2 linked regions of the Enteractinococcus fodinae genome follow. The protein of the gene in region 1 interacts with the protein of each later gene in a pairwise test. Links are inferred from orthologs where the notes say so. Each region holds a gene or a part of one and is shown on either strand. Other genes may lie near its edges.

Region 1 (15,473 bases):
AACACCTCGGAATCGTCCTGCACGACCTCACCGCCGACGAGTTCGCCGCGTGCTTCTGGCAGGTTGGCGACCTTAATGCCGTAGCCACCGCGGTTTTGGGTGCGGTACTCATCGACGGAAGTGCGCTTAGCGAAACCGCCGTCGGTGATCGTGAAGACGTAGGAGTCTTCGGTGATGACTCCCATGGTGAGCAGTTCATCCTCTTCGCGGAATTTCATGCCCTTGACCCCGGCGGTCGCACGGCCCATGGGGCGTAGGGCTTCATCGGTTGCGGTGAAGCGCAGCGACTGGCCCTTGCGGGAGACGAGAATAAGGTCATCGGTGTTGTCGATCAGCTTGGCTGCTACGACCTCGTCGCCCTCGTTGAGGTTGATCGCGATCAGGCCGGCTTGGCGCGGGCTGTCGTAGTCTTCCAGGCGGGTCTTTTTGACCATGCCCGACTTGGTGGCCAGCACCAGGTACGGGGCGTCCTCATAGGTCTCTAGTGTCATGACCTGGGCGATGTGCTCATCGGGCTGGAACGCCAGGACGTTGGCGACGTGTTGACCACGGGCGTCACGGCCGGCTTCTTGCAATTCGTAGCCTTTGATCCGGTAGACCCGGCCAAAGTTCGTGAAGAATAACAGCCAGTTGTGCGTTGAGGTGGTGAAGAAGTGTTCGACCACGTCTTCGTCGCGTAGGGCGGCACCACGGACACCTTTCCCGCCGCGGTTCTGCGCGCGGTAGTTATCGACCTTGGTGCGCTTGACGTACCCGGACCGGGTGATGGTGACGACGACTTCTTCTTCTGGGATGAGGTCTTCGATCGACATGTCGCCGTCGTAGCCGTAGAGGATCTCGGTGCGGCGTTCATCGCCGTGGCGTTCGACAATGCCGGCGAGTTCTTCCGAGATGACTTCGCGCTGACGCAGCGGTGATTCGAGGATCTCGGTGTATTCGGCGATCTTGGCTTGCAGCTCGTCGTATTCGTCCTGGATGTTTTGGCGTTCCAGGGCGGCCAGCTGGCGCAGCTGCATCAGCAGGATCGCGCGAGCTTGTTCGTCGTCGATGCTCAGCAGGTTCTTGAGCTCTTCGCGGGCCACATCGGCGGATGCCGAGGCGCGAATGGTCGAGATGACCTCGTCGAGCATATCCAGGGCTTTGAGCAGGCCCTGCAGGATGTGGGCGCGTTCTTCGGCCTTGCGTTTCCGGAAGGCCGTACGGCGAACGATGACTTCGACCTGGTGTTTGACCCAGTAGTGGACGAATCCGTCCAACGACAGGGTGCGTGGCACACCGTCGACCAGGGCCAGCATGTTGGCCGAGAAGTTTTCTTGCAGTGCCGTGTGCTTATACAGGTTGTTCAGCACAACCTTTGGCACGGCGTCGCGCTTGAGAATAATGATCAGGCGCTGACCGGTACGACCGGAGGTTTCGTCGCGGACATCGGCGATGCCGGACAGTTTGCCCTCGTTGATCAGCTCGGCGATGCGGCGGGCGAGGTTGTCCGGGTTGGCCATGTAGGGCAGCTCGGTGATGACCAAGCAGGTGCGATTCTGGATCTCTTCAACATTGACCACGGCGCGCATGGTGATCGACCCGCGGCCGGTGCGGTAGGCCTGTTCGATACCGGCGTGGCCGAGGATTTGGGCGCCCGATGGGAAGTCTGGGCCCTTGATGCGTTTCAGCAGGGCTTCGAGCAGCTCTTCGCGGCTGGCCTCTGGGTTATCCAGGTACCACTGGACACCTTCGGCGACTTCGCGCAGGTTGTGCGGTGGGATCTGGGTGGCCATCCCGACCGCGATACCGGTGGAACCGTTGACCAGCAGGTTCGGGTAGCGGGCCGGCAGGACAGTGGGTTCTTGCTGTTTGCCGTCGTAGTTGTCCTGGAAGTCGACGGTGTCTTCGTCGATGTCGCGGACCATTTCCATGGCCAGCGGTGCCATCTTGGTTTCGGTGTAACGCTGGGCGGCAGCCCCGTCGTTACCGGGGGAACCGAAGTTGCCTTGGCCTAGGGCCAGCGGGTAGCGCATGACCCAGTCTTGGACCAGGCGCACCAGAGTGTCGTAGATGGCCGAGTCACCGTGTGGGTGGTAGTTACCCATGACTTCGCCGACCACGCGGGCGGATTTATTGAAGGAACGCTCCGGGCGGTAGCCGCCGTCGAACATCGCGTAGATGACGCGACGGTGGACGGGTTTCAGCCCGTCTCGGACGTCAGGCAGGGCGCGTCCCACGATCACGGCCATGGCGTAATCGAGGTAAGACCGTTTCATTTCGGTCTGGAGATCAATCTGATCTACGCCGGATCCGGACCGTTCTGGCTGGTCGGTAGTTGGTGTTTGCTCGTCACTCACGGGCTAGTCATCTCTCCAGGTAGTTCGTCAAAAAAGTTTCAGGCTCAACCGCTCGGGTTTAGATGTCGAGGAAGCGCACGTCTTTGGCGTTTTCCTGAATGAAGTTCCGGCGGGACTCGACGTCTTCGCCCATCAGCATCGAAAAGACTTGGTCGGCTGCTGCAGCGTCGTCCATGGTGACCTGCAGCAGGGTGCGACGATCTGGGTCCATGGTGGTTTCCCACAGTTCCTGGTAGTCCATTTCGCCGAGACCCTTGTAGCGCTGGATGGCGTTTTCTTTGGGCAGGCGCCAGCCTTTTTCTTGACCGCGGGCCAGTGCTTCGTCCCGCTGTTCATCGGTGAAGACGTGTTCGTCTTGGTGGTTGGACCACTTGATCTTGTACAGCGGTGGCTGTGCCAGGTAGACGTAGCCGTGCTCAATCAGCGGGCGCATGTAGCGGAACAGCAGGGTCAGCAGCAGCGTGGTGATGTGCTGGCCGTCGACGTCGGCGTCGGCCATCAGCACGATCTTGTGGTAGCGGACTTTTTCGATGTCGAATTCTTCACCGATACCGGTACCAAACGCGGTGATCATGGCTTGGACTTCAGCGTTGCCCAACGCGCGGTCCAGGCGTGCGCGCTCGACGTTGAGGATCTTCCCGCGCAGCGGCAGGATCGCCTGGGTGCGTGGGTCACGGCCCTGCTTGGCCGAACCACCGGCCGAGTCACCCTCAACGATGTAAATTTCGGACTCGGATGGGTCCTTCGAGGAGCAGTCGGACAGTTTGCCGGGCATGCCGAAGGATTCCAGCGGCGATTTGCGGCGAGCGTTCTCGCGGGCCTTGCGGGCGGCCATGCGGGCGTGAGCGGCCTGCTGGGCTTTGCGGATAATATCGCGTGCCGGTCCGGGGTGAGCCTCGAGCCAGTCGCCGAGCTGTTCGGTCATCGCCGAGTACACGTAACCGCGGACCTCGGAGTTACCCAGCTTGGTTTTGGTCTGGCCCTCGAACTGCGGCTCGGCAATCTTGACGGAAATGACCGCGGTGAGGCCTTCACGGATGTCGTCACCGGTGAGGTTTTCATCTTTTTCGCGCAGGATCTGCTTATCGCGCGCATACCGGTTGACCAACGAGGTTAGCGAACCACGGAAGCCTTCTTCGTGGGTACCGCCCTCGTGGGTGTTGATTGTATTGGCGTAGGTGTGCACCGATTCAGAGTACGCGGTGGTCCACTGCATGGCCACTTCGATGGACATGCCCTGATTCACGTCTTCTTTTTCGAAGGCGATGACGTCGTCGTGAATGAGTTCGGCGCGCTTGGCCTTATTCAGGTGGGTGACGTAGTCCAGCAGTCCGTTTTCGTACATGTAGTCAACAAACCGAATGGTCTGCTCTGGCGATTCAGTGTCTTCGCCGTCGTCAGACTGCAGTTCGGCTTCGGCCTCGGCCAGTGTTTCGTTGTGGCTTTCGCCGGCGATTTCATCGGCCGTCGAGGCGTCAACGACCTGCTCGCGCTCATCGGTCAGCGTGATGCGCAGGCCCTTATTCAAAAACGCCATCTGCTGGAACCGTGCGCGCAGCGTTTCGTAGTCGAATTCGATGGTGTCGAAGATTTCTGCATCCGGGTAGAACGTAATGATCGTCCCGGTCTTATCGGTAGTGCCACCCTGTTGCAGCGCATCATCGAGCAGTCCACCGTTTTTGAACGAGATGGTCCAGATGTAACCCTGGCGGTGGATTTCGGCTTCGACCCGAGAGGAGAGCGCGTTGACGACCGAGACACCGACACCGTGGAGACCACCGGAGACCGCGTAGCCTCCCCCGCCGAACTTCCCGCCGGCGTGTAGTACGGTCATGACGACTTCAACGGTGGGTTTATTTTCGGTTGGGTGCATGTCCACGGGGATCCCGCGGCCATTGTCCTCGACCCGGACGCCACCGTCCTTCAACAGGGTGACATGAATGGTATCTGCGTGCCCGGCGAGTGCCTCATCGACCGAGTTGTCAACGACCTCCCAGACGAGGTGGTGGAGCCCGCGTTCTGCGGTGGACCCGATGTACATCCCCGGGCGCTTCCGGACGGCTTCGAGGCCTTCCAGCACGGTGATGTCGCCAGCTTCATAGGAATGCTCTACGCGTTGCAGCTCAGACTGGGCTTGAGTAGCCATAGCTAAGGTATTGTCAGTTAGGTTTTCAGCCACGGGCCGTTTAGCTCCTTAACAGCGGTGCAGATCAACTACAGAAAAGTCTGTAACGTCCCTATTCTACGACATTATGTGACGTTTCGCCCAAAATCGAGGGGTGCTGTGGGCTAAAACCTGCCCCATAAAGCCCAAAACTGCCTCTGCAGCGTGATCGCAGGCCTGAATATGCCCCCCGGATCATCTTCAGTCTCAGAAATCGCTCTACAGGCCGTTGGGGCGCCGCAATCCAAAAACTTATCTGCGGCGCGGGCGACGACCATAACTTCCGCCGGTTGGGCCCTTAATTTCCAGCTTGGTGATCACACCGGGACCGAGGACTTCGTCGAATTTATGCATCAACTGCGGGGTGAGTAGGCGTAACTGGGTGGCCCAGGCCGTTGAAGATGCGCGCAGCACGAGTTTAGCGTTTTCAAAGGTCTCGACTTTCGCGTTCTCTGCGATCTGCGGGCCCACGACGGAAGCCCAGTCGGCCAGTACCGACCCGACGGCTACCGGTTCTTTCCACCCGCGCTGGGCAATGAATTTCGAGAACACATCGCCTAACGGCTGCGGGCCCACGGACCGGACATAATCTTCTGTTTTTGGGCGCGGCTTTTTCGATCGGCGATGAAATTGCCCGGCCATTCCGGGACGGTATCCGGCTTCCGCTGCGGCTAAACGCACCCGTTGTAGGGCTGCGGCGGCGGCATCAATGTGGTCTTCTTCGGGTTCGATGGGTTCATCAGTCATCGTCGCCACGCTCCGATGGGGACTCGGAACCTTCCGCATCTTCGAAGTTGTTAGCCTCAAGGACCTTTAAGGTTGCCAAATCCGTGTGGTGCTCGCCCGGAGACGAAATCCCGTCGCGCATTTGTACCGGGATGTGGGTACCGGTGAGTTCTGCTGGGATATCTGCGGCCACCGCGGCCGTGATGATCAGCTGTTCGGCGTCCCGGGTCATTTCTGCCAGCCGGCTGCGTCGTGCAGCATCGAGTTCGGCGAAGACATCGTCGAGAATGAGCACCGGTTTGGCATTCGGATCTGGATCGTCCTCGACCAACACCCGATAGGAGGCTAACCGCAGCGCCAGGGCCAGCGACCAAGTCTCACCGTGGGAGGCGAATCCTTTGGCCGGGGCGGGGCCCAGAGTGATGACCATGTCGTCGCGGTGGGGACCCACCAGGGTGATGCCGCGGTCGCGTTCGGCACGGTAGGAACTTTCGAGTTCAGTCAGTACCGCTTGGTAGAGCTGAGCTTCATCGGGCACTTCGGCGTGCTGCCCGGATGCCAACGGGACCGTGGATTGGTAGCTAAACCCCGCCGGTTTATTGCCATTGGATAATTGCGCGTAAGTATTGGCGGTGGGGATCGCCAGCAGTCTTAAGGCATGCAGGCGCCCGTTGATCAGTCGTGCTGCGGCTCGGGAGAGGTGTTCGTTCCACACGCCCAGCGTGGTTTCGTGTTCTTCGGTCCAGGCGCCGGGTTTGCGACCGGATTTTAGTAGTGCGTTGCGTTGGCGTAAGACGCGGTCGAAGTCGCGGCGAGCATCGCCGAGTGCAGGACGCATTTGGACGATCAGGTCGTCCATGAATCGGCGGCGAATGTCTGGTTGTCCGCTAACCAGTTCAATGTCTTCGGGCGCAAACATGACGGCTTTGAAAATGCCGTAGGCCTGGCGGGCTGGTTGAGGTGCCCCGCGGTTGATCGCCACCCGGTTGGATTTGCCGGGGTTGATCTCGTACTCGATGGAGATGGCCTGTTCACCGCGGTGGACGCGCCCTCTGGCCAGTGCTTGCTCGTGACCGATGCGCACCAGAGGGTGATCATTGGATACCCGATGCGAGTGCTGGACCGCCAGGTAGTTGATTGCCTCGGCTACGTTGGTCTTGCCGACACCGTTTGCACCAACCAGGATGTTGGGACCGGGCTTGAGGTCAAGCTCGGCCTGTTCGTAAGAACGATAATTGGTCAGGGACAGGTGTGACAGGTACACGGCTAGTTCGGGATGCGGATCGGCATGACCAAATACCGGTAGTCCTCGTTCTGCGGGCCTTCAAGTTCTTTTTTACCCGTCAGAAGGGCTGGTTTTGGTGCGCTGGTGAAAGCAAAGCGGGTGTATGGCCCACCGATGACGTTGAGCCCGTCAGACAGATACGACGGGTTGAACGCGACGGTGATCTCTTCGCCTTCCAGCTGGACTGGAACAGATTCGTTGGCTGAAGCGTCATCGCCTTGGCCTGCTGACAGGGAAACTTCATTGCCGCTAAACGACATCAGCAGTGAGGTGTTGCGTTCTGCAACCAGAGCCACACGCTTGACGGCTTCGACAAGTTGGGCGGTATCTACGGTTGCATAAATATTTGATTCTTCGGGGAACAGCGAACGAATCTTTGGGTACTCGCCGTCAACCAGCAAGCTGGTGGTTCGACGACCACCAGAGGAGAAACCTACTAATTCAGCGGAATCCTCGTCCGAAGACAACCGGAATTCCATTTCACCGCCGCCACCGAGCGAACGGGCAACTTCAGTCAGGGTTCGAGATTTCACCAAAACGGAAGTTGAGATCGATGGATCGCGAGGAGTCCAGGTGATTTCTTTCATGGCCAGACGGTAGCGGTCGGTGGCCAAGAAGGTGATCGTGTCACCTTCGATTTCGATTTTGACGGCAGTCAAAATCGGCAGTGTGTCATCTTTGGAAGCTGCGGCAGTGACTTGTGAAATTGCTTCGGAGAATACTGATCCATCGATCGTGCCAGCAACGTCAGGCATAGCGGGAAGTGCTGGATATTCATCAACCGGCATGGTCGCCAGAGTAAATCTGGTGTTTTGGCAGGTCACGACAACGCGGGACTCGGTGAGCTCGATCGTGACTGGAGCGTTTGGCAGCGATTTGACGATGTCACTGAGCATGCGGCCTTCAACGAGAATCTGGCCTTCGGTATCGATGTGCGCTTCGATATCAAGTTGAGCAGAGGTTTCGTAATCAAAGCTTGCGATCGAGACAAGATCATCTTTGGCGGTGATGAGCAGACCGCGCAGAACCGGAACGGGTGGGCGGGGTGACAGAGAACGTGCGGTCCAAGTGACAGCGTCAGTTAGAACATCCCGTCCGATTGTGAACTTCACGAAGAGTCTGCCTTCCCTTGAGCGATTGCAATGCGAAATTGTCCGATGACATAAGTGGTGAACACCAAAAATTATAGAGGTGCTCTAGATAGCTTAGCGGTCTTTGAGGACCACCGCGACAAGCCAAGACGAATTCGCGACTGCACCACGGCCATCGAACCTGAGGAATTTTCCGGGCCATTGTTATTTAGAGGTGTTTAAAGGAATAGGGGTATTAGTAGGTGGTGTGGATACTGTGGAAAAGCCTGTGCATTGGCACCCCTATACCGAAGTTCCTGTGGAGAAGAACGTGCATGGTCTTCGCTTTGCGTGTGGGTAAGGTGTGCAGGACCAAAATGCTTACATCGTTGTAATTCCACCGCTTTAGAGAGTTATCCGCATTAAGAATAGGGTTATCCCTTAAGAATCCACAGGGTTATCCACACCGTGGAAAACAGGGTTCAACCCACCTGTGGACAAAGCTGTGGATACTTGTGGATCGTGGTGGAGAGACATTGGGCGAAGGTGCCCTAGCCCGCACGCCGTAGCCCTAATAGGGGTATTCATCAGGTGTGGAGAAGCATTCAACCTTAACCTGAAGGTTTGCGAGTTTAATTGCAGTATTCCGACCATTTCGGGCTAATTGTCGCTCCGACGGAAATTCTTAAATATTGCGGGCTCGCTGCTTAATTTTGTTCGTTAATTCCGTGACCTGGTTGTAAATCGCATGCCGTTCGCTCATGAGATCTCGGATCTTTCGGTCAGCATGCATCACCGTCGTGTGATCGCGTCCACCGAATTCTGCCCCGATGCGAGGCAGTGACATCTCGGTGAGCTCACGTAGAAGGTACATTGCAATCTGACGAGCCGTCACCAGCGTGCGCGTCCGAGATTTCGACTGCAATTCGGCAATCGAAAAACCGAAGTAGTTAGCGGTCTCATCCAAAATGAGCTCGGATGTTATCTCTTGGGCGTCGTCATCAGAGATGAGATCTTTCAAGATGTATTGCGCCTGATCAAGGTTGATGGGCTCATTATTGAGCGACGCATACGCGGTCACTCGAGTCAGGGCGCCTTCGAGCTCACGGATATTGGTATCGATGCGCGAAGCAATGTATTCCAGTGCATCGGCGGGAACTTTGATGCCCTCTGCATCTGCCTTCTTCGCCAGGATCGCAATCCGAGTTTCGAGATCAGGTGGCTGAATATCTGTGGTCAGTCCCCACTCAAAGCGGGAGCGGAGACGTTCCTCGAAGCCGGATAGTTGTTTCGGAGGCAAGTCCGAGGTAATCACTACCTGCTTGTTGTTGTTGTAGAGCGCATTGAAGGTGTGGAAGAACTCTTCAACGGTGGCTTCTTTATTCGCCATGAACTGGATGTCGTCGATCAACAGGATGTCGACGTTGCGATAAATCTGTTTGAAGGATGCGCCCTCGTCGTGCCGAATCGAGTTAATGAAATCGTTCGTAAATTCTTCGGAGTTGACGTAGCGCACTCGTAAACCGGGGAAAAGCTCCTGGGCGTAGTGACCAATCGCATGCAACAGGTGGGTTTTACCCAGACCAGATTCACCGTAAATAAACAGCGGGTTATAAGATTTTGCCGGCTGTTCTGAGACTGCGTAGGCGGCTGCGTGAGCAAAACGGTTCGATGAACCGGTGATGAAATTGTCGAAATGATAGTGCTCATTGAGTCGAGAGCGTTCACCGGATTGTGGTGGAACGTTTTGCTGCAGTCCACTACCTGGCGCTGCGGCAGGATTCGTTCGGGAGCTAAACAACTCGTCTAAGAGCGGTTCATCAGTGGCAGATCGCTCAGCATGTGACTGGGTAGCTTGCGAGATATTCACAACGTTATCCACAGGCCGTTCGGCGGGTGCTGAGCGCGGCTCGGGGGTCGGGATTTCGGGTGTCGAAGCGTGCATATTGTTATCGATGGAGTATGCACAGTTGATGTCGGTACCAAAGACAGCGGTGAGCGCATCAGCTAAGCGTTCATGGAGTTGGTTCTCCAAGATGTCCCGAGTCATTTCATTGGGAACCGCTAACAGCAGGGTATTTGCGATGAGACCTTGCGGGCGAGCAAGATCAAGAAAGCCCATCTGACTAGGTCCGATGTCACCAGAGGTGCGTACGTTTTCAACAACCCTCTGCCAAGAGTTGATGATCGACTCACTTACACTCATCCGCTAAACCCCACTTTATGCTTCCCGCACTGACTCTGAGTTCCTCTCGTCATCACGGCAATATCCCCACGTTGCGCAACCGGTCTCACACTTGGAGCGTTCTGCCAGGATTGCAACGGTCTACTTCTGACGTCTCCACAACACTAGCCTTAATTTCCACAGGCGGGTTGCAGTTATGCACAGCTTATACACAGTAGAGGTTTTAGGATAACTGATTCCGATCCTGAATTTGACCAAATCGATCGGGGTTCTTAGACTTGGTGAGTCTTATCCGGGGTGAAGCGTGCCCTTTTGTGGCTGCACCCGGTAAGCGTAAACAGATAATGAACAGATATCGCCGAAGTTTTTGGGCAAACGCAGGTTTGAAACGTACTTCCCCAGCATGCTTCTGCGTTTGATTGAGTGTGGAGATTAACAGTGTCTAAGCGGACTTTTCAGCCGAATAACCGCCGCCGTGCCCGTAAGCACGGCTTCCGTTCCCGTATGCGCACCCGCGCTGGCCGTGCCGTTCTTTCAGCACGCCGCTCCAAGGGTCGCTCGCGTCTGAGCGCCTAACAAAGTGTCGGTGTCGGTGGCCGCAGGAGCTTGATCGATTGCTACCGCAACACCAACGAATACGCACTGCAGCACAATTTTTTGATACGCAACGTTCCGGTTCCCGTTTCGGCAATCGGAACGTTGTCGTATCTGCAAATATTCGCCCGGTAGCCGGCCAGGACCCACGCGCAGGTTTTATAGTTTCAAAAGCCGTGGGCAATGCCGTCACAAGAAATAAAATTAAGCGCCGACTGCGTGCCATTGTCGCCGACCTTTTCAAGAGCGATCTAGATACCCACCAGGGTTCTGTTGATGTAGTTGTACGGGCGCTACCGGCTTCGGCTTCCGTCGATTTCGATGAGCTCCAAGCATCAACCACCCAGGCGGTATATGGCGCGCTCAGAAAGTTTAAGCGTCGTGATGAACAACAAGGAGCATGAAGAACCCGTCTTCGGAACGCAACCTTCGCCATTTATTGTGAAGGACAGCGCCACCGAGTGGGGGTTCTTACGTGCCCTCCCGTCGACGATCGTCGGATGGCTGCTTCGGGCGTATCGGAAGGTCATCTCCCCCACCTACGGAGATGTGTGTAAGTTCTTTCCGACCTGTTCCGCCTACGGCCTAGAAGCGGTTTATACGCACGGTGCCATTAAGGGTAGCCTTATGGCAGGACGACGGGTCTTGAGTTGTCATCCTTGGCAGGATGGTGGCATAGATCCCGTTCCCCCAGGGAATAGGATTTGGCCGGATGGCAAGCGACCATTCATTATTGAACTGAACCACCCGGTGATTCCACCGGACGATGAGGCCACCAAAGAGGATAAATAAAATTATGGGATTTTTTGACACGATTCTTCTCCCCTTTACATGGGCGGTCTCATGGGTGCTCAGCATGTTCCACACCCTCCTGGGCGCCATCGGGATGGATTCCGATTCGGGATGGACCTGGACGCTAGCCCTTGTACTACTTGTGGTGCTGATTCGTACCCTCTTGATCCCGGTCTTCGTCAAACAGATCAAATCTCAGCGAGCGATGCAGGAACTGCAGCCTGAGATTAAGAAACTTCAAGAGAAGTATAAAAACAAGAAAGATCAGCTTTCTCGCCAAGCCATGGCGATGGAACAGCAGCAGTTATTTAAGGACCGCGGGACGAGTCCGTTCGCTGCGTGTCTGCCCATGCTGGTCCAGATGCCCTTCTTCTTTGCGCTCTATCGAGTCCTGATATCCGCTTCAGGTGCTGCTCAAAACAACGAGTCCATTGGTGCGTTGTCGGCAGATGAGATTCAATCCTTCTCCAACTCCACCTTCGCCGGCGCGCAGATGTCGGACATTCTCATCGATCATCTCGGTGAGGGCTTTGACCTTAACGTCGTCATCGTCGCCAGCGTCCTCATTATCCTGATGACCGTCTCCATGTTCTACATGCAGAAGACGCTCATGGGGAAGAACATGTCCGAAGCGGCTCAGACCGGACAGTTCGCACAGACTCAAAAGATCATGCTGTACGCGCTGCCACTGGTCTTCCTCATCGGTGGTTTCAACTTCCCAATTGGTGTGCTCATCTACTGGACCGCCACCAACTTCTGGGCCGTTGGACAGCAGCTCTTTATTATCCGTCGTAACCCGACCCCAGGGTCCATTGCTGAACGCGAACTCAATGAACGTCGCGCAGCCAAGGGCCTGCCCCCTGTTGGTAAGCAAGCCGAAGTTGCGCAAGAAAAAGCAAAAGCTCGGGAAACGAAACCAGCGGGCCAACGTCAACAACCTGTGAGAAAACCTAGGAAGAAACGATGAACGCAGAACCATCTAACGCCACTGACGAAGCCCCGGAGGAAGAACTCTCCTCCGCTGATATCGAAGCTGAAGGCGACCACGCGGCCGACTACATTGAGGAACTTCTCGATATCGCCGACCTCGATGGCGACATCGATATTGAGGTCCGCAACAACCGAACCTACCTCTCGGTCCTGGCCCCTGAGGATGACGAAGACATCCAAGGCTTAGTCGGTGAAGATGGCAAGACGCTGGAAGCGCTTCAAGAGCTCACCCGCCTTGCCGTGCTGTCTGCCACCGGTCAGCGTTCGCGATTGATCCTAGACATCGCTGACCATCGTGTGAAACGAGCTGAAGCACTCCGTGAGCTGGCTCGCGAAGCCATTGCTACAGTGGAAGCTGAAGGGACTGCTCAACACCTCAAACCCATGAGCCCCTACGAACGTAAAATTGTTCACGACGTCGTAGCTGAAGCCGGCCTGCACTCCGAATCCGAAGGTGAAGGTCCACGCCGTCACGTCGTGATTACCGCCGGAGAATAGTCTTGTCTGATAACCAACCCGCACCTGTCACAGACCCTTCTGAGGCCCTCCTCGAACGTCAGGAGGCCTGGGTTGTCGACGCCGCTGAAGTCCTTTACGGCGAGCAATTAGAGGTCGCTGAGCGCTTCGTGGAGCATCTGGTGACGACAGGTATTGAGTGGGGCCTGCTCGGACCGCGCGAAGTCCCCAGGATGTGGGAACGCCATGTGCTGAACTGCGCGGTAGTTCACGAGCTCCTCCCCCAGGGCGCGCTGGTCGCTGATGTGGGTTCGGGGGCCGGTCTGCCCGGTATAGCTCTTGCCATTGCGCGTCCAGATGTGCAGTTCGTGCTCATCGAACCGCTCGAGCGCCGAGTCGACTGGCTCAACATGGTCATCGACGATCTGGAACTTGAAAATGTCGATGTCATCCGGGCGCGATCAGAACAGGTCGTTGATTCGGTAGACGTGGATATTGTCACCGCACGTGCAGTCTCTGCTATGAAATCGCTCATTCCGATGACGGTTCCGCTCCTTCATGGCAAAGGTGAGCTGCTTGCGATTAAAGGTCGCAGCGCACCGGCGGAGCTAGAAAAAGCGGACAAGGTTTTGCGAAAGTTCAAGACGAAGGGCTCCGAAGTACTCAGCATCGGTGATGAACTCTTGGAAGTACCCACAACCGTTGCAAGACTTACATACGGTTCCTGACCGGGACAGCAAAGTATTTCAAATTTAAAGTAATGGAGGCAGGCTTGGCCGATCGAGATAGCGTTTCTCAGGAAACATCGCAGGGTGCAGGTAGCATCGCTGCGACGCCGCTGGCTCGGCAGTTAGAGTCCGAAAAGCGTCGTCGTGAGAAACTGAAGGCCAAGCGCATGCCCAAACCCGAGCACACCCGAATCATTACGATCTCAAACCAGAAGGGTGGCGTCGGGAAAACCACGACGACCGTGAACCTTTCGACCGCTATGGCGAGAGCTGGCATGAATGTGCTGGTCATCGATATGGATCCGCAGGGTAACGCCTCGACTGCGCTGAACATCCCCCACCCACCGGGAACACCATCGATTTACAACGTACTCATTGAAGATGAAGCCCTCAAAGACGTGGTGTACGACAACCCGGAGACAGATGGTCTGATCGTTGCCCCTTCGACGATCGATCTTGCTGGAGCAGAGATCGAGCTGGTCTCTCTTGTTGCGCGTGAGCAGCGTCTGACGCGCGCCATTCAAAACTACTCGAAGTACCGTGAGCAGCAAGGTCTGCCGCGCCTCGACTACATCTTTGTTGATTGTCCCCCAAGCCTCGGCCTCTTAACTGTTAACGCCTTCGTAGCGGCCGGTGAGGTACTCATTCCTATCCAGACTGAGTACTATGCCCTTGAAGGCTTGTCGCAGCTGGTAAAAAACATCGAGATGATTCAGCAGCATTTGAATCCGTCGCTGCATATTTCGACCATCCTTCTGACGATGTTTGACTCCCGAACAAATCTCGCGGTTCAAGTCGCCGATGAAGTACGCGAATACTTCCCCAAAGAAGTACTCGACGCCGTGATTCCTCGGAACGTGCGAATCTCCGAAGCTCCTTCGTACCAGCAAAGTGTGCTCACCTACGATCCAAGCTCGACCGGTGCTCTAAGTTATCGTGAAGCAGCTATGGAAATTGCAGAGCGTGGCCCAACCTCTGCCTAACTCCAGCCCAGAATGCCGGTATCGTTTCACGTGAAACATTGATATTTCACGGCGATAGAGAGCTGTCATAGCGTTCACTATAAGATTTCGTGCCTAGGGACTCCCACGTGTCCCACGCGCGACTACTGCCATTTCATGTCATCGGCAGGTACCTATCGCATTGGCCCTCAAGCGGGCATTGAGTAAGACGCTCATATTGAAAAGACTTAGGCATGTAGACCCGTGGAACTCGGGGTTGAGAAATAATAGCGGTTACCGCAACTACTCCTTAGTGCCGGTTCACGCCTGGCACGACGGCAGTGCTTTGACAATTCGGAGATACAGTCCTAGGTCTCAAGAAAACCAGACTAGTTGCATTACAGAGGAGCCACCCCGACCGAAAAGCTCTCGCTGCATCATGGTATAGAGGTGTCTGCCACGTCTTGTGACGGTTTCGAGCGAACTTCGACTCACAGTCTCTTCAGCGTGCTGGAGTCTATTTTGCTGTATGAGGCACTAATCGCAGAACCGTGGAGTTCCCTATCCCATATAGGTCTACATGTCTTCCCGGCCGGGAGTTGCATGTCTGCCGGCTCGAGTTGTCGGTTGTGCTCACTCGAGTCTTCGTAGTGTGATCGATTTCAATGACCGATGCATATCGGCTCAACAGCAGGGTTCGTGCATTTTCTTACGCTTAAGCCTTGCGCGGGCGTAGCTGATCGCCCTCCCCTGCGACTTCACAAACACTTTGAATTTATTGGGCTCTTCCGTGAGACGTTAAAGCCTGACGTCGTTTCGACCAGCGTGCCGGTAGCGCTGAGGTGTAGTGGATCTGAGCACTCCCTTGCCCAGGTCTCGCGGAATAGCCGACCCTCTCCTGGTTGTTATGTTTGTGCTAAGAATACGCCGGCTCCCTGGTGATGGTCTTCTGGAGCCGAGCCGTGCAAGGATTTCCAGCGAGTATGATGCAAACAGTAGATGGTCTCCGAATGCTTTCAGGTAAACTAGATGCTTGCATTTGTCACGGGCTTTGTCTGGAACGTCGCCTGTCAGTGCGTCGGGCTTTAAGCCAGGGTTGTGGGACGCTCGGATATAAAGTTAAGTAGCCGATTGTTAGGGAGCGTGCTATCGCTAACGCTCCTCACCCTTGCGTTAGCGATATAAAGCCTTCTGAATCCGAGGAGT
Region 2 (15,471 bases), 2.3 Mb from region 1 along the record:
GATCTGTACCCATTTTGTGTTTGTCATTTACTTCAACGATTTTCCAGCAGAGCCCAGGTTCTGGCAGGCCTCAACCACACGAGCTGCCATATTGGCTTCGGCTGCTTTGCCCCAGGAGCGTGGATCGTACTTGGACTTATCGCCCACGTTGCCGTCAATCTTCAGCACACCGTCGTAGTTTTCGAACATGTGCGAGACCACCGGACGGGTGAACGCGTATTGGGTGTCGGTGTCGACGTTCATCTTGATCACACCGTAGGACACCGCATCGGCGATGTCCTGGGCCGATGAGCCGGAGCCACCGTGGAAGACCAGATCAAATGGACGTTCTTTACCGATCTTCTCACCAACGGCGTCCTGGAGTTCTTTGAGCAGTTCAGGGCGCAGTTTCACGCTGCCCGGCTTGTAAACACCGTGGACGTTCCCGAAGATCAGCGCGGTGATGTAGCGACCGTTTTCGCCGGTGCCCAACGCGTTGACGATGGCCATGGCATCTTCGACCGTGGTGTAGAGCTTCTCATCGATTTCGGCTGCATAGCCGTCTTCTTCGCCACCGACGACGCCGACCTCGATCTCCAGGATCTGCTTGTTGAAGGCGGTGCGCTCGAGCAGCTGTTCGGCGATGCGCATGTTATCCGGCACGGTTTCTGCCGAACCGTCCCACATGTGAGAGTGGAAGATGGGGTCGCGGCCGGCTTTGACCTCTGCTTCGGAGGCATCTAGCAGCGGGATAACCCAATCATCGAGTTTGTCGCGCATCGCATGATCGGTGTGGATGGCGATGCGGACACCGTAGTTCTTAGCGACTTCGCGAGCGAATGCGGCAAACGCCAGCGAGCCGGTGACCATGTCATTGATATTGGAGCCAGAGAAGTATTTTGCCCCACCGTTGGAGATCTGGATGATGCCGTCGGATTCTGCTTCGGCGAACCCGCGCAGCGCTGCGTTGAGGGTCTGTGAGCTGGTCACGTTGATCGCAGGATACGCATACCCGCCGGTCTTGGCGGCGTCGATCATCTCGGCGTACTGGTCTGGGGTGGCAAAAGCCATGAAAGCTCCTTGAGTATGAAACTTGTGATTCTTTGGTAAGTCTAGCGAACAGCGGCGCCGTGTTGGCGGATCCAACAGTGCATCGCAATACCCGCGGCACTGCCGGCGTTAATCGACCTGGTGGAACCGTATTGGGCAATCGATAAGGTGGCTTCAGCGGCCTCGTGGATCTCTTCGGACAGCCCGGGACCTTCTTGCCCAAAGACCATGACACAGGATTCCGGGAACTCGAAGGTTTCAATTGGCACCGAATCCGGGAACAGGTCCACGCCGAGTATCGGCAACGACTCGGCGTTCGCCCAGTTCACGAAGTCTTCGACTGTTGGGTGGTGGTGGACGTGCATGTACTTGTCGGTGACCATCGCACCGCGACGATTCCAGCGACGACGGCCGATGATGTGCACCCCGGCAACGTTGAATGCGTTGGCGGTGCGCACCACGGTGCCGATGTTGAAGTCGTGCTGCCAGTTTTCAATCGCGATATGCAGCGGGTGCCGCTTGGTGTCCAGATCAGCGACGATGGCTTCGACCGTCCAGTAGCGGTAGTGGTCTGCCACGTTGCGGCGATCGCCTTCAGCTAGCAGGGTTGGATCCCAGTGGTCGCCTTCGGGCCAGTCCCCTTGCCAGGGACCGACCCCTACTTCGCGGTCTTCCCAGCCGGATTCGCGGTGCTCAGTGGTCATTTGGTGTCGTTCAGCACCCGTGCGGCCCCTGCAGCCGCGGCAGTGGACGTCAGCACGGATGGCCAGGCACCGATCTTTTTGGCCAGCGGGTGCGAGGCGCCAAAGGCGCCCAGGTAGATAGCGGTCAGCAGCGCGGTGGTTCCGGCACCGGAGTTGCGGTACCAGCGGCGTCCGGCAGCAATACCAGCCGCACCGAGCACGACGCCGGCCAGTGGGCGCTGCTTGGTGATCCGACCGGTCACAAAACCGCCGAGCATGCCGGTCACAACGAGTCCGGCAGTTGGTTCAGGTTTCTTTTCAGCCATTCCAGGTCCTTTCATGTGCTGAGCTAGGACTTAGTCCAGGCCCAGATCGTTTTTGGAAAACGCGTAGAGATAGGGCACGCCGGTTTGTTCGGCCACGTGTTCGGCCGCGCCGGTGTCCCGGTCGACAATCACGGCCACGGCTTGGATGTCGCCGCCGGCTTTGCGCACGCCTTCGACCGCGGTCAGCGCAGAGCCGCCGGTCGTAGAAGTATCTTCGAGGATGACAACTTTGCGTCCGTCCACCGAGGGGCCTTCGACCTGGCGGGACATCCCGTGGCTTTTTTGTTCTTTGCGCACCACAAAGGCATCAATATTGCGGTCGCCGGCAGCGTGCATGAGCGCGGTCGCAACCGGGTCGGCACCCATGGTCAGCCCACCGGCGGCCTCAAAGGAGATACCGGCCTCATCAAGGAGTCCCAGCATCACGCGCCCGACTAAGGGGGCGGCTTCGTGGTGCAAGGTGATGCGACGAAGGTCAATGTAGTAGTCAGCTTCCTTGCCGGAGGAGAGCGTGACTTTGCCGTGGACCACGGCCAGTTCACGGATGAGCTCGGCAAGCCGCGCGCGGTCGGCGTCTAGATCATGGGTCATGGGCTCCATCCTACGATGCCCGGTAACCCTCTTCCTCTTAGGTTGCATTCACCAACCGCTCACACCGGCTCGGGTACAGTACGGAATAGCAGTTTTACCGACATTCACGAAAAGGAACCTTCATGTCGATCAAATCCTTGGGCAAAATCGCAGCCATCGCCGCAGTTGCGGGTCTTGGCTTGACCGCATGTGCTGATGACGCGGCCAATGATGCACGCCAGCAGGAAGAAACCTGCGGCCTGCTGCAGGCATCATCTACCAAAGCCACCGAAGCGGTCGGCGGTATTCGCGAAGCCTCTGGCGCAGATTCCCGTGCTGCCTTCCAGATCGAATCAGCTGCCTTGGATTTGCGCCAGCACTCCTTTGATCGCGACGGTGAACTGCGTACCGCACTCCAGGTCCAAGCTGCTCAGTTCAACGACATGGCTGAAACCCTGAATGACGATGTCGCGGCCCTCCAGGCCAGCGACCCCAGCGGTGTGGAAGTTGACGGCATGAGCTTTGAAGAAGCCAGCAACGTCATCAACACATACTGCGGACCAGTCTTCGGCGCTCAGCAGGGCGGTCTCTAATTCGCGCCCTGGCGCTGCCGTTACTCGGCAGTTTCCTGCTCGTTGGCTGTGGGAATGCTGCAGCCAACGACTCGTGCTCTCAACTTCAAGAATATGAACAGCGCATTATTGAAGCTGACCCCGAAGATGAGAACACGTCGAACGTGTTAGCTGCTACCTACGACGATGTCAGCGCCCTTGCTGAACACAGTGAGGGAGAACTCAAAGATGCGCTTATTCAGCTCCAACCACTGCTGAACAAGCTCGAAGCATTGACGGGTAATGACGAAGAAGCGGCACTCCAAGCGAAAGAAGAACTCGCAGCGCTGTCTGAAGAAGAGATTCAAAAGATCGACGACGCCGCAGACTTTGTGAATGAGACCTGCGAGCTCACAGTCTTGCTGTAAGTCGTCGCTTGTCCCTTAGCTCAGCTGTAAATCAGTGATGCAGGTGGCTGCTTCAGCGTCGGTGGCGAACTCGGTGCTGCCGGTCATGTCTGCGTAGTTGATCTCAATGGTGCCGCTGGTACCGGTTGGCACCCACACTCCGACGAACCCATTGTCAAAGGTCGTGCGCTGTTCATCAACCAGGACCTCGCCGGAGTCATCGGTAATGGTGACGTGGACATCTTCTTCGCTGAGTTCCCCGACGCAGGTGGTCAGGCTGTGGTAGTAGCACTCATGGGTGTAGTTCACGAAGGGAGCGATCGACAGATAGAACGAATCTTCGGGCAGTTCCAGCGCGAATTCCTCAGTCTCGGAACTAAGTACCAGTCGATCAGGTAGCACCGCAGCCATGAGTTCGGTGGACCGTTCTGCCAAAGGCACTCGGTCGAGATGGTCGATGACCTCGACCGCATCCATGTTCTCAAGCCCGTGAGCTGCGATGAGCTGCTGCTGGGAGGACTCCATTGCAGCAGAAGACTGGTCACCGCCATCAGCACAAGCCGTGAATACCAGCCCGGCTGCTAACAATGCACCGGCACCACGCAGTGTACGCTTCCTCATTTTGGTCCTCCACAGTGACAGGATGGCTCTGGCAACGTGCCTTATTCTACGTCTTATAGCTCCGCGCTCGAGCAGCTAATCCCTTGGTTTCGCCGTTGTCGGAAGTTCCATGGATCCGCTGTACCCTGACACCGTAGAATGAAATTCCCCTAACACCTTCTCCATAGAGAGCCCTCATGAAAGTTCTCATTTCGGGCGCCGGGATCGCGGGAACAAGCCTGGCCTACTGGTTACAACGCGCAGGTCACGAGCCCACGCTGGTCGAACGTGCCCCACAGTTGCGTCAGGGTGGTTACCTCATTGATTTCTGGGGCGCCGGGTACGAAGTGGCCGAGCGGATGGGCATCGTAGAGACGCTCCACGAAGTCGGCTATCACATGGAAGCACTGCGCGAAGTGTCCAGAGGTGGCCGACAGATAGCCCGGCTTGATCCACGCAGCTTCCTCGGTCCGATCGGTGACCGGTTCATTAGCATTGCCCGTGCGGATCTAGCGGCAGCGATCTTTGACACTCTGAAGGATGTCGAGATTCTCTTTGGAGATTCTGTGGCAGCGCTCGATGATCATGACGAGGGTGTTCAGGTGACGTTCACTAGTGGGACCACCCGCCAGTTTGATCTTGTGGTCGGCGCGGATGGACTGCATTCGCGGGTGCGTCGTCTGGTATTTGGCCCCGAAGACCAGTTTGCCAAGGACCTCGGGTTTAGTGTCGCGGCCTTCGACGTCGAGGGGTATGACCCGCGTGAGGAGCTCGTAGCAATCACGCACACCGAAGTGGGTGCGCAAGCGCTGCGGTTCACCCTCCGTGACGGCGCGACGATGTTTTTCTTCACGTTTCGCCACGACGGCCCCATCCCCGACGATATCGAAGCCCAACAGCAATTACTGCTCGAGCAGTTGCGTGACGTGGGTTGGGAAGTGCCGCAAATCCTGACGCGGCTTCCAGAAGCGCGCACCTTTTATCTCGATAAGGCAAGCCAGATCCGGATGCCGACCTGGTCACGCGGTCGTGTCGTGCTGGTTGGTGATGCGGCAGCGTGCCCGTCACTGCTGGCAGGTCAGGGCTCCGCACTGGCCATGATCGAGGCGTATGTCCTCGCAGCCGAACTCGCTGACAAGGACTCCGATTACGCCACTGCGTTTAGCGCCTACGAGCGCCAGCTAGCACCGATGGTCCGAGACAAACAGGATGCGGCCCTGGGTACCGCGAGTTTCTTTGCACCTCGAAATAGACGACAACTGCTGTTCCGCAACGGCATGTTCAAGTTGATGTCGCTACCGTTTGTGAGCCGACTGGCGTCGAGTCGCGTCTTGCAGGACCCAATCGAACTGCCCACCTGGCCGCACGGCGCTTGATTCAACGTACCCCTTTAGCCGGTCTCGCTTTGCCTCCACAGTTCACGACGTTGCCATAGATATCAATGAAGACCTGCTGAACTTCTAGCAGCCCACCGTCAAACACATCCTTGTGGTCTTTCCAATGCACCTGACCAACAGGGCCCCGCTTGAAGACTGTCAGGGTATTGTTAGCAGACCTGAGCGAAAGTTGGTCCCCAATACGAACATCTTGCATGGCCTTCGTGATGGTACTTCGTTTGAGTGAGGAGACCTGCGGCGTCCCAGCTGCTCGAAGGTCAGTAGCGAAACCTTCATAGTAGCCAAAAACCTGGTCCCCGTTGTTATAGGGCCCGGCGATGCGCGGGTAACCACCCGTCGCCTCTGTGCCTGGCGACGGAAGGGTTATGGAGAGCAAAGCGGTAGCTTCTAACTCTGCGTAGTCCAACATCCAGTAGCGAATCTTCTGCTCGTTGATGAGGGTTCGAAGCGTAGGTATGCGTGGCAGCCCAAATCGCATGCGCGCCAAGTCTCCATCACATCGAGCAACGATGAAATCTGGCCCAACTTGATCAAGCAACGGAGCGTACTGTGCCGCCATGCCCGCGCTCATGTAACCAAACTTCCGGTCTCCGCCATAAACCGCTATCGCATTGTCATCATGAATGTTGTCCTGTTCCCTGTGCAGGAAAAAGGCATCAATGTGATACTGCCAGATCTCATCTCTGTCCACCCAGTGGCTGGCTCCCACAACTCGAAAAGAGCGTTCCGCACCGTCTCGAAGATCCACGAGTCTCTCCGGCAGTTCCCTATGCACTACCGTGATCTCGTCATCGGACGCGGAATCCTCTTGAGCTGCCTGTTGACCCCCTCCAAAAGAGTGCATCGAGTACTGTTCAACGGACTGTTTTCGTGCACGCGAGCGCAGCCAATAGAGCACCAGTACTAAGACCATCACCGTTGCGAGAAACCCCATACCTTTAGGGTACCGGCACAACACTTGGTGGGCACCCGTGCTGGGAGTTCAACAACGTAAGCTTTCCACACCGCAGCGATCTAACGATCAGTCACCGGTAGGGTTGAGTACATGAAATTTGCGACTTGGAATGTGAATTCACTGCGCGCCCGAGCTGATCGGGTCGAAGACTGGTTGGATGAAACCGATGCCGATGTGCTGACGATCCAGGAAACTAAATGCCGGGATGAGAACTTCCCCTGGGGCATGTTCGAAATGATGGGCTACCAGGTGGCCCATTTCGGGATCTCCCAGTGGAACGGGGTGGCCATTGCCTCCCGGGTTGGTCTGGATGATGTCGAATATGGCTTTGCAGGTCAGCCAGAGTTCGGGAAAAACGGTGTCGACCCGGAGGTCGAAGCTCGCGCGATCTCAGCGACGGTCGGGACGAAGAACACCGATGTCGAACCGTTTCGGCTCTACAGTCTCTACGTTCCTAACGGTCGCTCCCTGGAAGACGAGCACATGGAGTACAAGCTGCGCTTCCTCGATGCGCTGCACAACCATGTCACCGAAGATCTCACCGACACAACTCGTGTGGCACTGACCGGTGACTGGAACATCGCACCCTATGACGAAGACGTCTGGGACATGGAATTCTTCCTCAACAACGGACTCACCCACGTGTCAGAACCCGAACGTGCAGCATTCCGAGCCTTCGAAGACTCCGGCCTAGTCGATGTGGTTCGTCCACGGCATCCCGGACCCGAAACCTACACGTACTGGGACTACCAGCGCCTGCGGTTCCCCAAGAACCAGGGCATGCGCATCGACTTCATTCTGGCCTCCCAGCATCTGGCCAATGATGTTACCGACGCCTGGATTGACCGCGAAGCCAGGAAGGGTCCGGGCCCATCGGACCACGTGCCAGTGGTCGCAGAACTGGGCTAAATCATGCGGCACCTGACGTTTCTGCGGGTCTATGTCCCCCTGGAGCAGCTGCCGGCCAGAATTCACGGGCTGGCACGCGCCGCGACGAAACTGTCACGTGCCGATATCGAGGCCGAAGCCGCGGAACGCCTCAACCGCAGGCTTCGGCCCGATGCATTCCGACTCGCCCCCAGCGACACCGACCCACCGATTATCCGGGTCATCGAAGCCCAAGACCCGGGCGGGACCCCGCACCAACTTTTTCACGTCGAATATCTCACGCGAGCGGCGTTCGAGTCCGTGGCGATGCGGCGGGAATACTACGATGACACGCTCTATGAGCGGCTTGTCCCACCCAACGTTGTCGAAACACTAGAAAAGATCGCCGAACTGCAGGCAGACGCGGGGCTGATCAGTCGGCCGCTGCCAAACTTCTATATGCAACTGTGGAATGTCTCCCTAGCCTGGTTAGCGGCCTTTTGCGGGACGGTGCCATCACACCAAACCGACCTCGTCGAGGAAATGATCATCGGGGGCACGCCGGTTGTCCGGCGGGTGCGCGACCTGGACGCTGCGGTCACGCAACTCAGCTGGGTCAACCGACTGATGGCCTTCTATGGCCCCGACGGACAAGACCACCCCTACCGGCGCTCTGTGGACCATGTGCAGAGCTGGCTCAACAGATGGCGCAGCCGCGGCCACCCCATCGAAGGACTTGTCGAACTCGATTACGGTGCGCTGAGTCGCTACGCCTGGCCCGACACCGCCGGCGAAGTTTTGGAACGCGGTCACAAGGCCCTTGAACGGGTCTGGAAACTAGACGATGAAATCCAAGACGACGATGACGCATTCTTACCCAGCGTACCCCCGGCTATGCTTAATCAGGCAGCCGAAACCATGCGCAAACACTACCAAGAAGCGGTAGCCATATGGGAGCGCATACAACGGTATGAACATGCCAACTAGCAGGAAGGTCGACATGCAACAACACATCATTGACACCCTGGGAGTCCAAGCTGACATCGACTTAGACTCCGAAATCGTGCGCCGCGTGAACTTCATGGTGGACTACCTGCACCACACCCGCGCCAACGGACTCGTGCTGGGGATCTCCGGCGGAGTGGACTCGACCGTTGGCGGTCGGCTCTGCCAAATGGCCGTAGAACAATACCGCAGGGTGAATCCTGATTGGAAGGGTAAATTCTGGGGCGTACGGCTCCCCTATCATGTCCAAGGCGACGCCGACGATGCCATGGCGGCCATCGAGTTCATCGAACCCGACGAAGACATCGAACTGCAGATCGGCTCCGCCACCGATGCGATCGGCGAAGCGTTCACCGCCGCCCTAGGTGAAGAGCCCACCGACTACAACCTCGGCAACGTCAAAGCCCGGATGCGCATGGTCGCCCAATACGCGATCGCCGGTCAATACAATGCGCTGGTGGTCGGCAGCGATCAGGCCGCCGAATCAGTGACTGGGTTCTTCACCAAGTTTGGTGACGGCGCAGCAGACCTCATGCCACTAGCCGGACTGACTAAAACCCAGGTTCGGAACATGGGGACCCGCCTGGGTGCCAGCGAACGGCTCATTGAGAAAGTCCCCACCGCAGATCTGTTGACCGATAATCCAGGCCAAACCGACGAAGACGAACTGGGCATGACCTATGCAAATATCGATGCATACCTGTTAGGTCAATCGATCCCGGACGAAGCCCGCGAGAAACTCGAAACCACGTATAAGCGGTCTGAACATAAACGCCGTCTGCCCGTTCGCCCATCAGATACCTGGTGGGAGTAAACAGCACAGGGCGAAGCTATTAACACCGTAGGTCTTGCCGAGAGACAAGGAGGGTGCATGTGGTTCAGCGACTCAGCATCCAGCATGCCACCCTCGTCTTCGGTGAGGATGCCGGTCTTTTTGGTGTAGACCTCACGGTAAATGCCGGTGAGATTCACGCTCTGCTCGGGCTCAACGGGTCGGGAAAAACCACGCTCATTCAAGCAATCTTGCAGATGCTTCGGCTGCACAAGGGCACGATCAGTTTCGATGGAGTCTCACTGGCTAATCTCCCGCCCGGTGCGTGGCGGCGGGTCGGGCATCTGGTGAACCAACCGTTTGCGTATCCAGAACTGGATGCTGCAACAAACCTGGCGCTGGCGGCCCGACTCAAAGGGATCGAAACAGCACAGATCCCCAATTCGGTAGACGCCGCGATCACCGACCTAGGGCTGGAACGATACCGTCACGTGGCGGCACGACGCCTATCGCAGGGCAATCGCCAGCGCGTAGGTCTAGCAGCGGCCTTGCAGCACCACCCGGATCTCGTCGTCCTTGACGAACCCACAAATACCTTAGATCCGGCGGGCGTGCTGCGCTTACGAAAGCTCCGCTTGCACCGTGCAGACCAGGGTGCTGCGATCCTCGTCTCCAGTCACCACCTGGATGAAGTTGCGCGGATTGCAGACCGCATCTGGGTGCTCAATTATGGCCGGATGATCGGGGAACTTGAGCCTGGCACACCAGATCTGGAGCGCGCGTTCTTCCAGATGGTCCACGCTGACGATGAGCTAAGGGCCTCATGAAAGCGCTTCGCACTGCCCTATACGTTGAGCTCCGCAAAGCCCGGGCATCTCGGGTTTTGCACCTCACCGCAATCCTGCTCATGGTCGGTATTACGATACTGGCCATCGCGCTCACGATCAGCGTCAACTCTGGCGATGAGCAGGTGCTGGCAAAACTTGGTCCCCTGGCTGACACCACCGGCTGGCTGCTGCTCATTGGGATCACCGCTCAGGTCATCGCTGCCGGTGGACTGCTGGCCATCGGGATCGCGATGAGCTGGATGTTCGGGCGAGAATTTACCGACGGCACCATCAGCGGTCTCTTCGCCCTGCCCGTGCCGCGATCCATCATTGCCCTGGCGAAACTTGGGGTTCTGATGCTGTGGGTTGTGGCCGTATCGATCGGTCTGACAGCACTGATCCTCGTCAGCGGCCTCGCGTTGAATCTCGGTCCGCTGACCAGCGAGATACTCCTGCAGCTCGGACGCCTGCTAGTCCTGGTCGTACTGACCGGTCTGCTGACTTTCCCGGCCGCCTGGGTCGCCACTCTGGGCCGTGGGCCTCTGCCTGGTATCGCAGCCACCGTTGTGGTCTTAGTGATCGCACAAGTTACCGTCATCGCTGCCCCAGACAGCGCAGCGTGGTTTCCACTGTCTGCACCAGCACTGTGGGCGATCATGCCCGAGGCCGTGCATCTCGGACAGCTTGCCACCGTCGTGATCGTCCCGGCTCTTTTTGCAGTTCTGACCGCTCTGAGTTGGCAGCGTCTTCAATTGCACCGCTAGTGCTGAGTAGGCTCAATACCCTCCTTGCACAGCTCGATAAATATACCGCCTGTACCCCTTTACTATGAGTTGCATCATAGGCATAGTGTAAGAACTGACTAGGCATTTTCTTACGAAGTGTCAGTGTATCGAGATGTGCGTCACATGGCACGATGATGGTGAGTAGTATTCATCGCACGTGGGCTGCACCGTCCCATGCAGGCGTCAACCTCGGTTTCCGGCAAAACCAGCAAAGGAAGTTTCATGAGTCTAGCGAATACATCTGAAATCACTGAGGCTATGAAAGCCGAGGGCCAGCGAGCATACGAGTTGGATCGTAAACATGTATTCCATTCCTGGTCAGCCCAGGACGCGTTAGATCCGCTGACAGTGGTGAAGACCGAGGGCTCTTTCGTTTGGGATGCCGATGGTAAACGCTACATCGATTTCTCGTCGCAGATGGTCAACACCAACATCGGGCACCAACACCCCAAGGTTGTGGCGGCCATCCAAGAACAGGCCGCGACCATCGCCACGATTGCCCCGGCCCATGTCTCAGCACCTCGTTCCGAGGCCGCTCGACTAATTGCCGAACGCGCTCCCGAAGGCATGAATCACGTGTTCTTCACCAACGGTGGAGCCGATGCCAATGAGCACGCGATTCGCATGGCGCGTCTGCACACCGGCAAGTCCAAAGTCCTTTCTGCCTACCGCTCCTATCACGGTGGTACAGATCTGGCCGTGAACGTCACCGGTGACCCGCGGCGCTTCGCCTCCGATACCGCCACGCACGGCACCGTACACTTCATGCCTTGTTATCCGTACCGCTCGTATTTTCACGCCGAAACCGAGGAAGAAGAAGTCCAGCGTGCGCTCGAGCATCTTGAGCAGACCATCGTGCTGGAAGGTCCCGAGACCATCGCGGCGTTGATCCTTGAATCGGTACCGGGCACTGCGGGCATCTACGTCCCGCCAGAAGGCTACATGGCAGGCGTCCGCGAACTGACCAAAAAATACGGCATCATCTTTATCGCCGATGAGGTCATGTCCGGCTTCGGGCGCACCGGCACCTGGTTCGCCATCGACCTGTGGAACGTCACGCCGGATCTGATTACCTTTGCCAAGGGTGTGAACTCCGGCTACGTACCGCTTGGTGGCGTGGTCATCAATGAAGCCATTTACAACACCTTCCGCGAGCGCGTGTACCCGGGTGGACTCACCTACTCCGGCCATCCGCTGGCTACCGCTGCAGCTGTTGCCGCTATCGAAGCGATGGAAGAAGAACAGATGCTGGAAAACGCGACTCGCCTAGCCAGTGAGGTCATTGGACCTGAACTCGAGCGACTGAAAAACGAGCACCCATCGGTCGGAGATGTGCGTGGAGTCGGTTGCTTCTGGGCAGTCGAGCTGGTCACGAACCGCGACACCAAGGAACCACTGGCAGCATACGGTGGGAGCTCACCTGCCATGGGCGAGGTCATCGGCAAGTGTAAGGAACTGGGCCTGCTCGTCTTCGCGAACTTCAATCGCATCCACGTGGTCCCACCACTGAATACTTCAGACGACATCATGCGAGAAGGGCTCGCACTGCTGGATCAGGCGCTCGCACTCGCCGACCGGCACTATCAAGGCTGACAGACTTCGGCGGTGTAAGTCCGGTCCACCACGGGCTGTCACAGCCACATATACCTACTCCGGCACAAGCCGGAGAGTTTGCACAATTATTCACACCTCGAAAGTTGAGTGACAAGTATGTTTGCGTTACCAACAACCACGTGGCTCGTCCTCGTAGGGGTCCTGGGCTTCTGGGTCGTTTACACGGGCGTGTTCTACGTGATCTCCCGAAACTGGGCCGTCGAAGATGCCGACTATGACAAGACGGGAGATCCACAGTGAGCATTGATCTGGTACTGCTTATCGTGTACTTTGCGGGGATGCTCGGCATCGGTGTTTGGGCGATGCGCCGCAGCACGAAATCCCCAGAAGGCTTTCTGCTAGCAGATCGTAGTATCGGACCTGCAGTGACCGCCCTGCGCCTGCAAAGTTCGTCAATGTCAGGCTACATGTTCCTCGGCGCCGGATCGCTGGCCTACACCCAGGGCTACTACAGCATGTGGTACGCCCTGGGTGACGTCGGCGGTGGCGTACTCAACCTCTCGATTATCGGCCGCCGCATGCGCAAGTTGTCGCAAATGCTCGGCTCGATTACGTCGATTGGTTACCTTGAGAATCGTTATCCATCTCGCTGGACCCGAGCCATCGCAGCTCCGATTGCGCTGTTTTGCATGTTCTTCTACGTCCTGGCCCAGTTCCTAGCTGGTGGTCAGGGCCTTGCCATGGTGACAGGGCTGTCCGTTAACGTGGCCCTGATTATCGCCGTCGGAGTCATCGTTGGGTACACCTTCCTCGGTGGGTACCTCGCAGTTGCCTACACGGACTTCTTCCAAGCCATCATCATGGTGGTGGGCATGCTGTGGATCTTGATCGCCAGCCTGCAATACGTCGGTGGGCTCACCGCGGCCAACGAGAATCTGGCCAACGTCAACGAGAACCTCCTGACAATGTGGGGCGCTGAAGGCCAGTACTTCGGCCAGTGGGGCATCATTATCGGCGCGCTGTTAGTCTTTTCAATTGGTTACATTGGCTGGCCACACGTCAACGTCAGCCACATGGCAATGCGGCGACCATCGGTGGCGCGCCAGGCCGGTCTCTACGCGACCATCTTTAATCTGCTGTTTATCCCAGGCGCCTACCTGGTGGGGATGACCGCGATCTTGATCGTGCCCGGGCTGGAAAACCCCGAGCTGGCGATCTTCGAAGTAGCGGACACCGTCCTGCCAACGTTTGCAGTCGGGATCGTCATGGCAGCGATTATGGGTGCGATCATGTCCACCGCGGACGCCCTGCTCTTACAAGCCGGAACAATCGCCTCGCAAGATCTGTGGGCGCGTTTCTTCCAGCGGTCGATGAGTGAACGGACTTCGGTCAACGTTTCGCGTATCACCATTATCTTGCTGGCCGTCATCGCAACGATCTTGGCGATTACCGAACCTCCGGGAGTCTTCGACGTGGTCGTGTTCGCGACCTCGGTGCTCGGCTCAGCTTTCGTGCCAGCGTATATCTGTGCAGTCTGGTGGAAGAAGGCGAACACGGTGGGAGCGATTAGCTCCATGGTCATCGGGACTGTCGCGTCCGTTTCGGCAGAGCTGCTCGGCAGCACCGATGGCATCGGTTTTGATCCGATGGTCATTGGCATTACCTGTTCGACGGTCGCCATGATCGTAGGTTCGCTGCTCACCCAGCACTCACATCCTGTGCCAGAAGGTGTGCGCCGGGCAGTGGCTGAGACCGCCCGAGTTGCACCTGTTCCAGCACGCATGGTCGCAGGCGAAGACAGCACGTTAGCAACTCAACGTCCAGGTGAAGGGACCCGCGGTGCTCACTGACACACAGAAACTGGCCCCTGAGCTCGCGTGGCCGGTCAAGTTCTCGGCTGGAGAGGCTCGAGCTCTGGTCAATCGACGGTTGAAACAGCGGACTGATCTGAAGGCAACGCTGTATCACCATCCGTTTCTCGGGCTGGTGTTTCAGGGTCAGCAGCATCGACCAGGCTGGCTTTCGTCGATGGTCAGGACCCAGCAGAGAGTTGAGCTCGTCCGTGCCCACGTTCTGGTGGACCTTGTCGGAGGCCGAGCGTATCTGAGCGATGCGTGGAAGACCGAAGACTTCGTGGCTCTCAACCCAGGTGACGAGCCCAACCTGATCAGCGATCCTGAACCACAGGTGGATGAGGCGACTGCCATCGGCGCGGCTCGCTCGATCTTAGCCGGGGTCGTTCTGCGTCGCCGAAAGATCACCGCCATCGGCGCTCTTGAACTCGTGGAGACACCACTGCGGTTGGGTAAGCCCAACTGGTGGGTGACAGACCAAAGCGACAACGGGTCCGTTGAAGTGATCGTTGATGGGATTACGGGTAAGCACTACGCCTTTTCGGCTTGATCCTTATTCAACGCACTAATTCAAGAACTCAAGACCGCAGTAGCTGCTCGAGCTGCTGCGGTCTTGCGGTTAACCGTCTAGTCGTCCACCAAGTGGGAAGCGCCAGCATTGGGGCCGATGCCTCGTATGCTGAGCTGCAGGACGTATTTCACCATCGGGCGGATTGCGTCTCGATCCACGAAGTTAGTGGTCTTGCGATAGGTATCGAGTATGGTCTGTTCTTCTGGCGTGCGCTCCGCTGGGTCCAGCCGGGCAATGGTGCGTTTCCGCATGGCCATCGCGATGGTGTGAACCCCGCTGAGCTGTTTGTAATCGATCGCGCCGCGGAGATGAAACACCTTAATATGGGCAAGCACCTCATCGGTGAGATTTTTGATGAGCCAGTCTTGGATGAGGCGACGATTCTTTCCCACCTCGGGATCTGAAATGCCGCAGGTGAACAGGATCAGGTTCTTGTCCCCGAGCATTTCGATCTCTTTGCGGAGGAACTTGCAACCCAAGACTTTGCCTCCGGCGCGCAGCGGAGCACCGTAAATAATGGTGTCGTACTCTTGCATATCTTCGAGCCGTATGCTGCGGCGATCAAATACGTCACACCACAAATCGACCGCCAACCACTGAGCATACTGCTGAGTTGCCCCATATTCTGAGCGGTACACAACCACGGCCCTGGTCATCTATCGGTCGCTCCTTCCCCGTCGAAATTCTCTAGCTCAAAGCGCTGAGACTGGTCACAGCAT

Evidence for each region.
Region 2: the proteins of dnaA (region 1) and nadE interact in binary tests that used the Escherichia coli proteins (3 or more experiments, as listed by UniProt). The link is inferred for Enteractinococcus fodinae from one-to-one orthologs.

What each region holds. Positions count from the first base shown.
Region 1 is NZ_JAVDYJ010000001.1:7,869-23,341, forward strand. Bases 7,528-10,402 are described here. They hold dnaA (chromosomal replication initiator protein DnaA), read right to left. Parts: upstream 9,788-10,402; coding sequence 8,267-9,787; downstream 7,528-8,266. Other genes in these bases: dnaN (DNA polymerase III subunit beta), read right to left, coding at 7,528-7,623; rpmH (50S ribosomal protein L34), read left to right, coding at 10,205-10,342; rnpA (ribonuclease P protein component), read left to right, coding at 10,381-10,402. In the rest of the region: gyrA (DNA gyrase subunit A), read right to left, coding at 1-2,336; gyrB (DNA topoisomerase (ATP-hydrolyzing) subunit B), read right to left, coding at 2,395-4,482; J2S62_RS00055 (DUF721 domain-containing protein), read right to left, coding at 4,753-5,247; DNA replication/repair protein RecF, read right to left, coding at 5,240-6,490; more of dnaN, read right to left, coding at 6,493-7,527; more of rnpA, read left to right, coding at 10,403-10,764; membrane protein insertion efficiency factor YidD, read left to right, coding at 10,745-11,152; membrane protein insertase YidC, read left to right, coding at 11,157-12,119; J2S62_RS00095 (Jag family protein), read left to right, coding at 12,116-12,640; 16S rRNA (guanine(527)-N(7))-methyltransferase RsmG, read left to right, coding at 12,643-13,326; J2S62_RS00105 (ParA family protein), read left to right, coding at 13,359-14,309. UniProt on the Escherichia coli protein: Plays an essential in the initiation and regulation of chromosomal replication. Binds in an ATP-dependent fashion to the origin of replication (oriC) to initiate formation of the DNA replication initiation complex once per cell cycle.
Region 2 is NZ_JAVDYJ010000001.1:2,325,326-2,340,796, forward strand. What follows is about bases 7,422-10,294. They hold nadE (ammonia-dependent NAD(+) synthetase), read left to right. Parts: upstream 7,422-8,385; coding sequence 8,386-9,204; downstream 9,205-10,294. Other genes in these bases: J2S62_RS10870 (exodeoxyribonuclease III), read left to right, coding at 7,422-7,427; J2S62_RS10875 (hypothetical protein), read left to right, coding at 7,431-8,372; J2S62_RS10885 (ABC transporter ATP-binding protein), read left to right, coding at 9,264-9,989; J2S62_RS10890 (ABC transporter permease), read left to right, coding at 9,986-10,294. In the rest of the region: J2S62_RS10820 (hypothetical protein), read right to left, coding at 1-27; fbaA (class II fructose-bisphosphate aldolase), read right to left, coding at 28-1,050; J2S62_RS10830 (TrmH family RNA methyltransferase), read right to left, coding at 1,092-1,733; J2S62_RS10835 (hypothetical protein), read right to left, coding at 1,730-2,038; pyrE (orotate phosphoribosyltransferase), read right to left, coding at 2,069-2,629; J2S62_RS10845 (hypothetical protein), read left to right, coding at 2,752-3,201; J2S62_RS10850 (hypothetical protein), read left to right, coding at 3,345-3,587; J2S62_RS10855 (CueP family metal-binding protein), read right to left, coding at 3,603-4,187; J2S62_RS10860 (FAD-binding domain), read left to right, coding at 4,364-5,542; J2S62_RS10865 (HIRAN domain-containing protein), read right to left, coding at 5,544-6,497; more of J2S62_RS10870, read left to right, coding at 6,609-7,421; more of J2S62_RS10890, read left to right, coding at 10,295-10,753; J2S62_RS10895 (aspartate aminotransferase family protein), read left to right, coding at 10,997-12,367; J2S62_RS10900 (hypothetical protein), read left to right, coding at 12,485-12,628; J2S62_RS10910 (hypothetical protein), read left to right, coding at 14,168-14,731; J2S62_RS10915 (flavodoxin domain-containing protein), read right to left, coding at 14,809-15,408. UniProt on the Escherichia coli protein: Catalyzes the ATP-dependent amidation of deamido-NAD to form NAD. Uses ammonia as a nitrogen source.